DNA from 2 places in the Lelliottia sp. JS-SCA-14 genome. Region 2 is predicted to be linked to the other one. Evidence: predicted binding sites of a transcription regulator. Region 2 holds the regulator's gene; the other holds the start of a gene.

The links. The regulator CRP, encoded in region 2, controls carbon source genes, mostly activating them, when cyclic AMP is high. The targets are predictions, from matches to a motif close to ATGTGANNNNNNTCACAT.
Region 1: the regulator CRP is predicted to act here: its motif matches at 3,707-3,724, upstream of U9O48_RS00880 (PTS mannitol transporter subunit IICBA).

Annotation. Positions count from the first base shown of each region.
Region 1 is NZ_CP141606.1:184,843-192,396, forward strand. Features, by position in the region: gene mtlR (mannitol operon repressor MtlR) at 1-319, opposite strand, end outside; gene mtlD (mannitol-1-phosphate 5-dehydrogenase) at 316-1,479, opposite strand; gene U9O48_RS00880 (PTS mannitol transporter subunit IICBA) at 1,611-3,521, opposite strand; gene U9O48_RS00885 (DUF3302 domain-containing protein) at 4,181-4,537, shown strand; gene U9O48_RS00890 (HlyD family secretion protein) at 4,540-5,676, shown strand; gene U9O48_RS00895 (glutathione S-transferase) at 5,791-6,399, shown strand; gene selA (L-seryl-tRNA(Sec) selenium transferase) at 6,504-7,554, shown strand, end outside.
Region 2 is NZ_CP141606.1:4,441,548-4,449,101, reverse strand. Features, by position in the region: gene U9O48_RS20860 (putative adenosine monophosphate-protein transferase Fic) at 1-595, shown strand, start outside; gene U9O48_RS20865 (YhfG family protein) at 1-3, shown strand, start outside; gene pabA (aminodeoxychorismate synthase component 2) at 628-1,191, shown strand; gene argD (bifunctional acetylornithine/succinyldiaminopimelate transaminase) at 1,278-2,501, shown strand; gene U9O48_RS20845 (YccS/YhfK family putative transporter) at 2,535-4,622, opposite strand; gene crp (cAMP-activated global transcriptional regulator CRP) at 4,681-5,313, opposite strand; gene U9O48_RS20835 (OsmC family protein) at 5,620-6,024, shown strand; gene U9O48_RS20830 (phosphoribulokinase) at 6,111-6,980, opposite strand; gene U9O48_RS20825 (YheU family protein) at 7,011-7,229, opposite strand; gene U9O48_RS20820 (hydrolase) at 7,226-7,554, opposite strand, start outside.

The sequences.
Region 1 (7,554 bases), 640 kb from region 2:
CGTGCCTGCTCAGCACGCCGAGACCATAAATCAGTTTCAGGCGCACCGACAGATCGCCCAGCGGTCCGTCGCCGTCCAGTAACGGTTCTACAGCATATTTTACCGCGTAGTCGTCTTTGCGGAACACCTGAAGTACCAGAATGTTCACCGCCTCGGTGAGTAACTCGACGGCGGCAATCAGGAAACTTCGTACGGTTTTGCCAGCATTCAGACGCTCAAGCACACGGTTTTCAAAGGCCTGGGTTTGTTCCATTATTGCCTGCATATCTGACAATCTGTCGTTCGGGCGCAGGATGACCTGCGCCTGATCCTGAATCATTTGGTTGCGTTATATGCGTTAACCGCCTCCACAACCACGTCACTATTGGCCTCAAGGCCCGAAATCTCGGCCAGCGCGGCCTGTGGGCCTTTGGCATCAATCAGCTGAGCCAGCTCCAGCGCCTGCGGGTCCTGCTCGCTGCGATAGTGCATCGCGCCCGCAATCCCTTTCACCAGGTTAGCGTGCGGCAGACCGTATTCCAGCGTGCCGAGCAGCGGCTTGATCAGGCGATCGCCCGCGCTCAGTTTACGCAGCGGCTGACGACCCACGCGCTCAACGTCATCTTTCAGATACGGGTTTTCAAAACGACCGAGGATTTTTTGAATGTATGCCGCATGTTTCTCAGCATCAAAACCGTAGCGTTTGATCAGGACCGCGCCGCTCTCGTCCATGGCACCTTTTACCACCGCGCGGATTTTCTCATCGAGAATCGCATCACGAATGGTCTGATGACCGGCCAATTTTCCGAGGTACGCGGTTATAGCATGCCCGGTGTTCAGCGTGAAGAGTTTGCGTTCGACAAATGCCATCAGGTTATCGGTTAATTCCATACCTGGGATGTTCGGCAGCTGGCCCTTGAACTGGGTTTTGTCGACAATCCACTCGCTGAAGGTTTCAACGGTCACTTCCAGCGGATCGTGGGTCGCTGACTCTGACGGCGGAACAATGCGGTCCACGGCAGAATCGACAAAGCCTACGTGCTCTTCGACCCAGGCTTTATCTTCGTCCGCCACAGCGGCCATCACGTGGCCTTTCAGCTGCGTGGTGCCGCGCACCATGTTTTCACAGGCGATGATGTTCAGCGGGGTGGTAACGCCCAGGGCTTTACGTTTTGCCAGGCCTTTCGCCACGGCTGGGGCGATGCGCTCAAGCACAACCGGACCGACGGCGGTGGTCACCAGGTCAACGCTTGCGATCAGATCAACGACGTCGTCGCCAATGCTGCTGACCGCATTCACGCCGGAGACGGTTTCAACCAGCTCGTTTTCTCCCACGACGTGAACCTGATAGCTATGACGGGCATTCAGGGCGTCGAGCACCACTTGATTCACATCGGCGAATGTCAGCGTAATGCCCGCGTCTGCCAGCAGTTTGCCGATAAAACCACGACCAATATTACCTGCGCCAAAATGTAATGCTTTCATAGTATTAACCTTCATCAATGTTTTGACCCGAGAGGGCTGGGGTGAGGCATTTCCCTCACCCTAACCCTCTCCCAAAGGGAGAGGGGATAGACCGCACCCCATTTTACTCCCTCTCCCGGGGGAGAGGGCAGGGGTGAGGGCGAACGTTACTTGTTCAGCAGCGCCAGTACTTCTTCCACGCTGGTGGTCTGCGCCAGGCGCTCGATGACGGATTCGTCATCCAGGGCGTTGGTCAGGCTGGTAATCACCTGGATGTGCTCGTTGTTGCGAGCGGCGATACCAATCACCAGACGGGCGATGTCGTCTTCTTCTTCACCGAAGCGCACGCCTGCCGGGTACTGACAGAACACCACGCCGGTTTTCAGCACGCGATCTTTCGCTTCAACCGTGCCGTGCGGAACCGCGATGGACTCGCCCAGGTAGGTTGGGGTCAGTTTCTCACGTTCCAGCATCGCATCCACATATTCTGGCTCGACATAACCGCCTTTCACCAGCTGCTCACCGGCAAAGCGAATCGCTTCTTCTTTGTGGCTCGCAGTACGACCGAGGAAGATGTTCTCAGCGCCCAGACGGAACAGGTGGCTGTCGTTTGGATCAAAGCTGTCTTTCAGGCTATCACGGACTTTCACTTCGTTGTCGGTGTGACGCTGTGCTGCCACCAGACGCTCAGTCAGGCTGGTGTACAGGCCGCTGTCGAGGAAGTTAGTCAGAGAAATATGCTGCGCCTGTGGCACCTGACGCATCGCACGCTCTGTCAGATCGCGGTGCGTGATAACCAGGTCGACATCTGGCGGCAGGCTGTTGATGGCGCTGTTGGTCACGGAGATGTGGGTCAGGCCCGCATCCTGGACTTTCTTACGCAGCACGCCAGCACCCATGGCGCTTGAACCCATACCGGCATCACAGGCGACGATGATTTTGCGCACGTGGCTCAGGTCGTTAGACACTTCGCCAGCAGACAGCGGAGTTGCCGCGCCTTTGGATTCAGATTTCATATCCTGCATGCGACGGGTCGCTGCTTCGATATCGTCGTCTTCTTTCACTTTGCTGGTTTTCAGCAGGATGGCTGAGACCGCGAAGGAGACCGCCATGGCCGCACAAATTGCCGCGATGTTCGCGAAGTACGCGCCTTTCGGAGTCATCGCCAGAACCGCCAGGATGGAGCCTGGAGACGCCGGAGAAACCAGGCCGCCGTTCAGCATAGTCAGTGTGAACACACCGGTCATACCGCCGAGGATAACGGCCAGGATCAGACGTGGGTTCATCAGAACATATGGGAAGTAAATTTCGTGGATACCACCCAGGAAGTGGATGATAGCCGCGCCGCCTGCAGACTGTTTAGCGCTGCCGCGACCGAAGAACATGTACGCCAGCAGAACACCCATACCTGGACCTGGGTTCGCTTCAATCAGGAAGAAGATGGATTTGCCCAGTTCATGGGACTGCTGAATACCCAACGGTGAGAAGATACCGTGGTTGATGGCGTTGTTGAGGAACAGGATTTTCGCCGGTTCAACAAAGATAGACGCCAGCGGCAGCATGTCGTGCACGACCATGAAGTTAACGCCAGCGGCCAGCACTTTCGACAGCACTTCAACCGCAGGGCCAATGCCGAGGAACGCCAGAATCGCCAGGATCATACCGATGATGCCAGCGGAGAAGTTGTTCACCAGCATTTCGAAGCCGGATTTGATCTTGCCATCAACCCAGACGTCAAATTTCTTAATTGCCCAGCCGCCTAAAGGACCGGCAATCATCGCGCCGAGGAACATCGGCATATCCGCACCGACGATCACGCCCATGGTGGTAATCGCACCGACCACGCCGCCGCGATCGCCGCCAACCAGACGACCACCGGTATAACCGATGAGCAGTGGCAGCAGATAGGTAATCATTGGGCCAACGAGTTTCGCCAGCGTTTCGTTCGGCAACCACCCTGTCGGAATAAATAACGCAGTGATGATACCCCACGCGATAAACGCGCCGATATTTGGCATCACCATGTTGCTCAGGAAGCGACCAAAGCTTTGCACTTTGATCTTGATATCGGATGACATAAAACACCCCTTCTTCTGTTTACGCTTAGGCTTGCGGCCCGAGGTTTATCGTTAATGTGCGGCGGCAGAGGTAGCCGAGCCCTGTTCTGATGCTGTGAAATCTGGCACTGAATCGTTCAACTGTCCAGACAGCGGAATTTTGTGTGATCTCAATCACGTAAATGTAGGGGGTGGGGCTAAAAATGAAGTGATCCGTGTCACAAAAGCGGTGTGTAAAAAAAATACAGACGGGCTAAATCAGCCGTGATTGACGCTTTTCTGTGACTGAAATCACATTTCGCGTTGGCGTGTTTGTTGGATGTTTGTGATCATCTTCACAATAAATTTGAAGGCAGAATTCTCCAGGTGTGATCGTCGCCTACATCTGTTTTGTCAATTCAGCCAGGCTGTAACTCAGCAACTCATCCTTTCACGTCATCGTCATCCCTTAGTGTTATGGAGAAAAGGCGTAATGAGGATTAATCTGCTAATGTAAACTTAAGTCGATTCTTAGTCAGGATATATTTTGTCACGCTATTAAACTTGCGCGGAGTTATTTTAAAAATAATACTCCACGGCTCTAAATTATATGTGCAAAAGATTTGCGCAGTATGAAAGTTAATTTGGTTGCTTACCATTTAATATTTTTAAAGAGTTGAAGCTATTTTAGTGAGGCAAATATGTTCCTTAACTATTTCGCGCTGGGCGTATTAGTTTTCGTGTTCCTTGTCATTTTCTACGGGATCATCGCGATTCATGACATCCCCTATTTGATGGCCAAAAAACGTAATCACCCCCATGCCGATGCCATTCATACGGCAGGCTGGGTCAGTCTGTTCACCCTTCATGTTATCTGGCCGTTCCTGTGGATTTGGGCCACGCTGTATCAGCCCGAGCGCGGATGGGGCATGCAGAACCATGGTGCGCAGTCCCCGCAACAACCCGATATCGATGCCCTCTCCAGACGCGTTGCCGAGCTGGAAAACCGGCTGGCCGCGGAGCACGTCCCCGCAGATAAAAATACGCCGGAGAGCTAATCATGGATCTGTTGATCATTCTGACTTACGTCGCCTTTGCGTGGGCGATCTTTAAAATATTCCGTATTCCGGTGAATCAGTGGACGCTCGCCACCGCCGCATTAGGTGGTGTATTTATCGTCGCCGGACTCATTTTATTAATGAACTATAACCACCCTTATACGTTTACGGCGCAAAAGGCGGTTATTTCTATTCCGATCACGCCGCAGGTGACAGGTGTGGTGAGTGAAGTCACGGATAAAAATAACCAGCTGATTAAAAAAGGCGATGTGTTATTTAAACTCGATCCGGTGCGTTATCAGGCCCGAGTCGACCGATTACAGGCCGACCTGGTGACGGCAACGCACAATATCGACGTGCTGAAAGCCCAGCTTTCGGAAGCCCAGGCCAATACGACCCGCGTCTCGGCGGAGCGCGACCGTCTGTATAAGGATTATCAGCGTTACCTCAAAGGCAGCCAGGCTCGGGTGAATCCGTTCTCTGAAAGCGACATCGACAACGCGCGGCAGAACTATCTGGCGCAGGATGCGATGGTGAAAGCGTCTATTGCCGATCAGAGCCAAATTCAAAGCCAGTTAGACAGCATGGTCAACGGCGAGCAGTCGCAGATTGTCAGCCTGCGGGCCCAGCTCACCGAGGCGAAATATAACCTCGATCAGACGATTGTGCGTGCGCCGAGCGACGGGTACGTCACCCAGGTGCTGATCCGCCCCGGAACTTACGCCGCCGCGCTGCCGCTGCGTCCGGTGATGGTCTTTATTCCTGAGCAGAAACGCCAGATTGTGGCGCAGTTCCGCCAGAACTCGCTCCTGCGCCTGAAACCGGGTGACGATGCGGAAGTGGTGTTTAATGCGCTGCCGGGGCAGGTGTTCCATGGCAAGCTGAGCAGTATTTTACCGGTGGTGCCGGGTGGTTCCTACCAGGCGCAAGGCTCGCTGCAATCTCTGACGGTCGTGCCGGGAACAGACGGGGTGCTCGCCACCATCGATCTGGACCCTAATGCCGACGTAGATGCGCTGCCGGACGGGATCTACGCGCAGGTGGCGGTCTATTCCGATCACTTCTCGCATGTGTCGGTGATGAGGAAGGTGCTGCTGCGCATGACCAGCTGGATGCATTACCTTTATCTTGACCATTAAAGCCTGCCCGTCGAGTAGGTCGGGTAAGCGAAGCGCCACCCGGTGCTAACAGACCTGCACATTTTTCATTGCCTGATCCATACTTACCCTTTTGTTGGCGTAAAGGATCAGGCAATGAAACTCATCGGCAGCTACACCAGCCCCTTCGTGCGTAAAATTTCGATTCTCCTGCTGGAAAAAGGGATCACCTTCGAGTTCGTGAACGAACAGCCCTATCAGGCAGAAACCGGCGTCGCGCAGTACAACCCGCTGGGCAAAGTCCCGGCACTGGTGACCGATGATGGCGAAACCTGGTTTGATTCTCCCATTATTGCGGAATACATCGAGCTGCTCGGCATTGCCCCGGCGATGGTGCCCCGCGAGCCGAAAGCGGCGCTGATGGTGAAACAGATCGAAGCGCTGGCCGACGGCATCATGGATGCCGGGCTGGTGTCTGTCCGCGAACAGGCGCGTCCTGCGGCGCAACAGTCTGAGGCGGAGCTGGTGCGCCAGCGGGAGAAAATCAGCCGCAGCCTCGACATGTGCGAGCAGCTTCTTCAGGACGGAAAAATCAGCACCGATACGGTGAATCTGGCGACCATCGCCATCGCCTGCGCGATCGGCTATCTCAACTTCCGCCGCGTCTCACCCGGCTGGTGCGTCGACCGTCCGCTGCTGGTCAAACTGGCCGAAACCCTCTTCCAGCGGGAAAGTTTTGCCCGCACCGAACCGCCAAAGGCTTGATACGGGTTATAACACTTCACCGTGGTACGCGGTACAATCCCCCCGCACGTTGACTCCCTCTCCCGTCGGGAGGGGGGAAGGCCTTCCAACCGCCAGGCATGTTAATGACTACTCATCGTTCCCTTTACAGCCAAATCCCCGCGACCGATCGCCTGCTGCGCGATCCCCACTTCACTGCTTTGCTTGCACAGTCCGGACACACCCGCATGGTGGCGCTCCTGAATCAGATGCAGGACGAAGCTCGCCTGCACATCCAGACGCAAAACGCGCTGCCACAGTGGTGTGAAGACTGGGCGCAAGAAGCGGAGAAACGGCTGACCGCGCAAACGCATAGCGCGTTGCGCCCGGTGATTAACCTGACGGGAACGGTGCTGCACACTAATTTAGGCCGCGCGCAGCAGGCGGAAGAGGCGATTGCGGCGGTCACCCAGGCGATGCGCTCCCCGGTGACGCTGGAGTACGATCTGGACGGTGCCGGGCGCGGACACCGCGATCGCGCTCTGGCCGATCTGCTCTGTCAGATCACCGGCGCGGAAGATGCCTGCATCGTGAACAACAACGCGGCGGCGGTCCTGCTGATGCTGGCGGCGACGGCGAGCGGCAAAGAGGTGGTGGTCTCACGCGGTGAACTGGTGGAGATCGGCGGCGCGTTCCGCATTCCGGACGTGATGCGTCAGGCGGGATGCGAACTGCACGAAGTCGGAACCACCAACCGCACTCACGCCAAAGATTATCGCGCGGCGGTCAACGAAAATACCGCCCTGCTGATGAAGGTCCACACCAGCAACTACCAGATCGAAGGCTTCACTAAAACGCTGGAAGAGGCGGAGCTGGCAGAGATTGGCCGCGAGCTGAACGTGCCGGTGATTGCCGATCTGGGCAGCGGTTCGCTGGTGGATCTCAGCCAGTACGGTCTGCCGAAAGAGCCGATGCCGCAGGAGATGATCGCCGCGGGCGTGAGCCTGGTGAGTTTCTCCGGCGACAAACTGCTCGGCGGCCCGCAGGCCGGGATTGTGGTGGGCAAACGCGAGCTGATTGCGAAGCTCCAGCAGCACCCGCTGAAACGCGCCCTGCGCGCGGATAAAATGACCCTCGCCGCGCTGGAAGCGACGCTGCGTCTCTACCTCCATCCGGAAAAACTGGCCGAGCGCCTGC
Region 2 (7,554 bases):
TAAAATTGGCGATGACCGCGACCCGTACCTCTATACCGGCCTGAATGTGATGCGCAATGCGCTCAGTATCCGCCAGGCGGAGCGACTGGCGCAGGCCTCTTACGAACTGACGGCGCTACGTGCCGCCACGCTGCCTCTCGGCCCTCCGGCGCGCGGTTTGCCGCATCTCTGCGCCATTCACCGCCACCTGTATCAGGATATTTTCAGCTGGGCCGGAGCAATTCGTGAGGTCGATATTTACCAGGGCGACACCCGTTTTTGCCACTTCGGCTACATCGAAAAAGAGGGCAACGCCCTGATGCAGGATCTGGAAGAAGAAGGCTACCTGGTGGGTCTCGATCGTGAGGAGTTCATTGCCCGCCTCAGCCACTACTACTGTGAGATCAACGTCCTGCACCCGTTCCGGATTGGCAACGGCATCGCCCAGCGCGTCTTCTTTGAGCAACTGGCGATCCACGCGGGCTATCAGCTGAGCTGGCGAGGCATCGACCCGGACGAATGGGCGGCGGCTAACCAGAGCGGGGCGATGGGCGATTTGACCGCGCTCACCGCCATCTTTGCCAAAGTAGTGAGCGAAGCGCGGGAAACTGAGTAGAATAGGGCGGCTATTTTTGTCCCGGAGCCGCCATGATCCTGCTGATTGATAACTACGATTCCTTTACCTGGAACCTTTACCAGTACTTTTGTGAACTGGGGGCAGAGGTGATCGTCCGGCGCAACGACGACATTACGCTGGCTGATATCGACGCGCTGGCCCCGCAGAAAATCGTCATTTCACCGGGACCCTGCACGCCCGACGAGTCGGGCATTTCGCTGGATGTCATCCGCCACTACGCCGGCAAACTGCCGATCCTCGGCGTCTGTCTGGGGCATCAGGCGATCGCTCAGGTGTTCGGGGCGACCATCGTCCGTGCCGAACGGGTGATGCACGGCAAAACCTCGCCGGTGACCCACACCGGAACCGGCGTGTTTCGCGGGCTGAATAATCCGCTGACGGTCACCCGCTATCACTCGCTGGTCATCGACCCGCCTACGCTTCCCGACTGTTTTGAAGTCACCGCCTGGAGCGACACCCAACAGATCATGGGCATTCGCCACCGCGAGTGGGATCTCGAAGGGGTGCAGTTCCACCCGGAGAGCATTCTGAGCGAGCAGGGCCACGAACTTCTGGCCAATTTCCTCCATCGCTGAATTTTTATTGCCTTGCTGTGATTTTTTATGCATATTTTGTGATTATATTTTCACGCGAACTGTGACATAAAACGGACGGGCATGACATGGCAACTGAACAACCTGCAATTACGCGCGCAACATTCGATGAAGTGATTCTGCCGATTTATGCACCGGCGGAGTTTATCCCGGTGAAAGGGAGAGGCAGTCGGGTTTGGGATCAACAGGGCAAAGAGTACGTTGATTTCGCGGGCGGGATTGCGGTGACGGCGCTGGGGCACTGTCATCCGGCGCTGGTGGAAGCCCTGAAAACCCAGGGTGAAACCCTGTGGCACACCAGCAACGTGTTCACTAACGAACCGGCTCTCCGCCTGGGCCGTAAGATCATTGATGCCACCTTTGCCGAGCGCGTGCTGTTCATGAACTCCGGCACCGAAGCCAATGAAACGGCTTTCAAACTGGCGCGCTACTACGCCTCCACGCGTCACAGTCCGTACAAAACCAAAATCATCGCCTTCCATAACGCCTTCCACGGTCGTTCGCTTTTCACCGTTTCCGTGGGCGGGCAGCCGAAGTATTCCGACGGCTTTGGCCCAAAACCGGCTGATATCATCCACGTGCCGTTTAACGATCTGCATGCCGTGAAAGCGGTGATGGACGATCACACCTGCGCGGTGGTGGTTGAGCCAATCCAGGGCGAGGGCGGCGTAATGGCCGCGACGCCGGAGTTCCTGAAAGGCCTGCGCGAGCTGTGCGACGAGCATCAGGCGCTGCTGGTGTTTGATGAAGTGCAGAGCGGCATGGGGCGTACCGGCGATCTGTTCGCCTATATGCACTACGGCGTGACGCCGGACATTCTCACCAGCGCCAAAGCGCTTGGCGGCGGTTTCCCTGTCAGCGCAGTGTTGACCACGCAGGAGATCGCATCGGCCTTCCACGTCGGTTCGCATGGCTCCACCTACGGCGGCAACCCCCTGGCGTGCGCTATCGCTGGGGCGGCGTTTGATATTATCAATACCCCTGAAGTGCTGAACGGTGTGAGCGCGAAGCGCGAGCAGTTTGTGCAGCATCTTCAGCAGATCGACGCTCAGTATGATGTGTTCAGCGATATTCGTGGCATGGGGCTGCTGGTTGGCGCGGAGCTGAAACCGCAGTACAAAGGCCGCGCGCGTGATTTCCTCCACGCCGCCGCGCACGAAGGGGTGATGGTGCTCAATGCGGGGCCAGACGTGATGCGCTTTGCGCCGTCGCTGGTGGTGGAGAGCCAGGATATCGACGACGGCATGAATCGCTTTGCGAGTGCAGTGAAGAAGATCGTTCAGGTTTTGTAGGCCGGGTAAGGCGAAGCCGCCACCCGGCAAAACTCACGACTCTTTGCGCCGCAAAATCCGCGTCAACCAAATCCCGTGATGCGGACGCTGACGCCATGCCACCGACGAAATGGTGTGCATGGTGTTCAAATGCCCTAATACCCGCTGCAAATGCTGCTCGAGGGTGCTCATCGGCCCATGGGTCAGCGTCTCTGGCGCTTCCAGAATGTTCGAATCCCCCGATTCTCCCGGCGCGTCGTACTCCAGACGCTGCTGACAGCGCTGCAACGCAATTTCACACGACTGCAAATACCGCTGCGCCAGATCCGGCGTCAGCATCGTGTGCTCGCGCGCCAGCGTGGTCATGGCGTTGATATGCTCGACGATAAACTGGCTGTGCGTCACCCACAGTTTCATATCCGCCAGATAGTGCGAGTTAAAGCCCGGCTCCTGCATCGCCTGGTTTAGCGAGTTAAACAGGGCGTTGTGCGCCTGGTTGACCTTCATGCGCTGATAGGCCAGCGGCGAGGCTTTCGGGTCGTCGCTCAGTATCAAACGAATCGCCTGCTGATCGGCTTCGAGCGCATCGTGGGCGTTCTGGCGTAACAAGCCGCTTTGCCATTGCGGCCACAGCCAGACCATGCCGCCGAAGGCGATCAAACAGCCAATAAGCGTATCCACCAGCCGCGCGACAATGTACTGCTCGCCGTTCAGGGTCAGGAGTTGCAGGGTATATACCGCCGTCACCGTAAACCCGACCATCGCCCAGCCATAGTTTTTACGGATGATCAGATAGCCCACGAGCGTAATCACCAGCATTCCCGCGAGGGTGTAGCCGTCGGGAACGTGGAAGTGCAGCGTCACCCCGGCAATCACTAACCCGGCAAAAGTCCCGAGCGCCCTGTGAAGAATGCGCACTCGCGTGGCGCCATAGCCGTTCTGGGTGACAAACAGCACGGTCATGAGGATCCAGTAGGGCTTCGGTAAGTGCAGCGCGACGCCCATCAGGCTCGCCACGCTGAGCATGACGCTGATGCGCGCGGCGTTGCGCAGGGCGGAGGATTTCAGCGACAGATAGCTTTTCAGCGCGGGCAGCAGCGGCAGACGTTTTTGCTTATCGGCCATCAGGTCGCGGGAGTAGAGCGGACGCTGGGTGCGCAGCACGCGCGCGATGCGGCTAAAGTGCCATGCGCAGAACTGTCCGACCGGGTTATCCGGGTGCTGGCGCGCGATTTTCTCCAGCGCTCCCAGCTGCTTATCCATGGTAAAGCGCGTCGGGTAGCGGTGATACAGAATATCGTCCGCCAGCACGCGCAGGCGAGTCGCGACCGTCTGGGCATTCCAGCGGATCACCGCCTCGGCGTGGCTGCGTTCCACCAGCTTTTGCACCTCCTGCGGGTGATGCAGGCTGACGGAGATATGCTCCTGCAGATCCAGCCCGACCTGGAAGACGCGCAGCAGGCGTTTGTATTCATGATTTTTATTGGCCGCCAGCATGTGCAGCTGCTGATAACACTGGCTGATGAGATCGACCACTTTTTGCTGGCGCGACAGCAGCGGTGGCAGGGACTTTTCGGGGTCAGTGTGCTGCGTCAGCAGGGTGTATTTAGCTTCGCAATATTCGGCGAGCTGGACGTAGAGCAGGCTCAGGGATTCGCGCAGCGGCTGCTCTCGCCACATCCAGAACCAGAACCAGTTAAACAGCCCGTACCACAGCGTGCCGGCGGCATAGATCAGCAGCGGCTCCCAGACGGGCATATTTCCGGCGAGACTCAGCGTGAAAATGGCGGCAATGAGCGATGCGGGCAGCAGGCGGGCGTGAAGCGCGCTGATCTCCGCCGTGACGCCCAGCGTCATCGCCAGCACGGTCAGAATGAGCGGCAGCGGGATATCGCGCGCCAGCAGCAGCTGCACGGCGAGGCTGCATCCGGCAAACAGGCAGCCGCCGATAATCAGACGTTTGAAAAAGCGTTTGTGGGGAGTATCGAGACCGGCAATGTTGCAGCAGGCGGGGACGAGAGAGAACAGCAGCCCCTGTTGCAGATGACCGAGGATCAAACCAACGGCCACGGGAAGACATAACACCAGAGTTTGACGTAGTGCGTAGTTAACTTCCGGGTGATAAATCAGCCTGCGCCACATAGTCGTCAGAGACAAAAACGGCGTGACATCTTGCGATGGCACGCCGAATTTTGCGGAATTAACGGGTCCCGTAGACCACGATAGTTTTACCGTGAGCGGAGATCAGGTTTTGATCTTCCAGCATTTTCAGGATACGACCTACGGTTTCGCGAGAACAGCCCACGATCTGACCAATTTCCTGACGGGTAATTTTAATTTGCATACCGTCCGGGTGGGTCATGGCGTCAGGTTGTTTCGCCAGGTTCAGCAGCGTCTGCGCGATGCGACCGGTGACGTCCAGGAAAGCGAGGTTGCCCACTTTCTCGGAAGTGACCTGCAGGCGGCGAGCCATCTGCGAAGAAAGGCGCATCAGGATGTCCGGGTTCACCTGGATCAGCTGACGGAATTTCTTGTAGGAGATCTCAGCGACTTCACACGCGGTTTTCGCACGCACCCAGGCGCTACGTTCCTGGCCTTCTTCAAACAGGCCCAGTTCACCGATGAAATCGCCCTGGTTCAGATAAGAAAGGATCATCTCTTTCCCTTCTTCATCTTTGATCAGCACTGCCACCGAGCCTTTGACGATGTAATACAACGTTTCCGCTTTTTCACCCTGGTGAATCAGCGTGCTCTTCGATGGGTACTTATGAATGTGGCAATGAGACAAGAACCATTCGAGAGTCGGGTCTGTTTGCGGTTTGCCAAGCACCATGCGCTGTTATCCTCTGTTATAAGCTGTCTCAGAGTCAAAATCGCATCCTGACTCTGGGGTTGCAATCGAATTCTTACCCGTACCTGGGAAGTGGCTGTCGCACTGTTCGCAGCCAGTAAAGTTTGATGTCCTCTGCATACATGTGTAACGTCAATGTATTACTGTAGCATCGAGACTGTTTTAGCATAGCTTTAGCCGCGTGTCTCCTGGTGTCTCGCTTCAGCATGATGCAGGTCGCCTTCCGTTGCGAGAATTGTAACGCACGCGTAATCTGTTCATAAAAATGCAACTTCGGAGTTAATAAAAATGCAAGCGCGTGTGAAATGGGTTGAAGGTTTAACGTTCCTTGGCGAATCCGCTTCAGGGCACCAGATTTTGATGGACGGTAACTCCGGAGATAAAGCGCCAAGCCCGATGGAAGTGGTGCTGATGGCGGCTGGCGGGTGCAGCGCGATTGACGTGGTGTCGATTCTGCAAAAAGGCCGTCACGATGTGACCGACTGCGAAGTGAAGCTGACCTCAGAGCGTCGCGAAGAAGCGCCGCGTCTGTTTACGCATATCAATCTGCATTTTATCGTCACCGGAAAAGAGCTGAAAGATGCCGCCGTGTCCCGCGCGGTGGATCTGTCTGCGGAGAAGTACTGCTCTGTGGCGCTGATGCTGGAAAAAGCGGTGAAGATTACGCATTCGTATGAAGTGATTGACGCTTAAAACAAAGCCCGGTGGCGCTACGCTTACCGGGCCTACAAAAGCATGAACGTAGGCCGGATAAGCGCAGCGCCATCCGGCAACAAACCTCAGGCGATCTTCTTGCCTTCCATCAACCGCTGCACCAACGGCATCATGATCAACTCCATCGCCAGCCCCATCTTCCCGCCCGGTACCACCAGCGTATTGATATGCGAAATGAATGAGCCCTGCAGCATCGCCAGCAGCCACGGGTAATCAATGCCTTCCAGGTTACGGAAATGGATCACCACAAAGCTTTCATCCAGTGAAGGAATGGTTTTCGCTGCAAACGGGTTAGAGGTGTCGACTGTTGGAACGCGCTGGAAGTTGATGTGGGTGCGGGAAAACTGCGGCGTCAGGAAGTTAATGTAATCCTCCATCGAACGCACCACCGAATCCATCACCGCTTCGCGCGAATGGCCGCGCTCGCTCATGTCGCGGGTCAGCTTTTGAATCCACTCCAGATTGACAATCGGCACCACGCCGACCAGCAGATCCACGTGGCGCGCCACGTCATGCTGCGGCGTCACCACGCCGCCGTGCAATCCTTCGTAAAACAGCACGTCAGTCGGCTCCGGCAGGGGCTGCCACGGAGTGAATGTGCCTGGCACCTGATTCCAGGGTACCGCTTCATCGTAGGTGTGCAGGTATTTGCGCGACTGGCCTTTGCCCGTGTGGCCGTAGTCCTGAAAGGTTTGTTCCAGCAGGCCAAAGTCGTTGGCGTCTGGCCCGAAGTAACTGATGTGCTTGCCTAAATCGCGGGCCTTGCGGATAGCCATGTCCATTTCAGGACGGGTGAAGCGATGAAAGCTATCGCCCTCCACCTCGGCCGCGCGCAGGTTGAGCTGCGCGAAGATCTTGCGAAAAGCGAGGCTGGTGGTGGTGGTTCCCGCACCACTCGAACCCGTAACGGCAATAACCGGATGTCTGGCGGACATAGCAACTCCCTGAATGGAAAGATGGAACAATCAACCGCGAAACTGATTGCGCGGCATGATGTTGACCGTTTCGTGCAGTTCAGACCACACCAGCAACACCTCGCCGCTTTGTAGCTGCCGTTTGACATCGGCGACCTTTTGTTCGAGCGAACGCTCATGTTCACCATAATCGGTGCCTTCGCGTAATACAAAGCTTTCAATCAGGCTATCCAGCGTTTCGGGAGCCAGATCCTGCCAGGGAATCATCATTTTACTCTCTCCAGAAATGGGGTTAACCAGTCAGGGATGCGCGATTCCAGCCACATTTTCGGGCGGCGCAAGGTGCCGGTGATAAAGCCGACGTGGCCGCCGTGTTCCGTCAGTTGATACTGCACGTTCGCCGGCAGATGTTCCGGCGCTGGAATGGAGTGATGATCCATAAAGGGATCGTCCTTCGCATGGATGATCAGCGTCGGTTTGGTGATCTGGTTTAGCAGCGGCATGGCGCTACACTGACGATAGTAGTCGATCGCGTCGGCAAAGCCGTGGATCTTCGAGGTGATCATATCGTCAAACTCGCGCAGGCGACGCATTC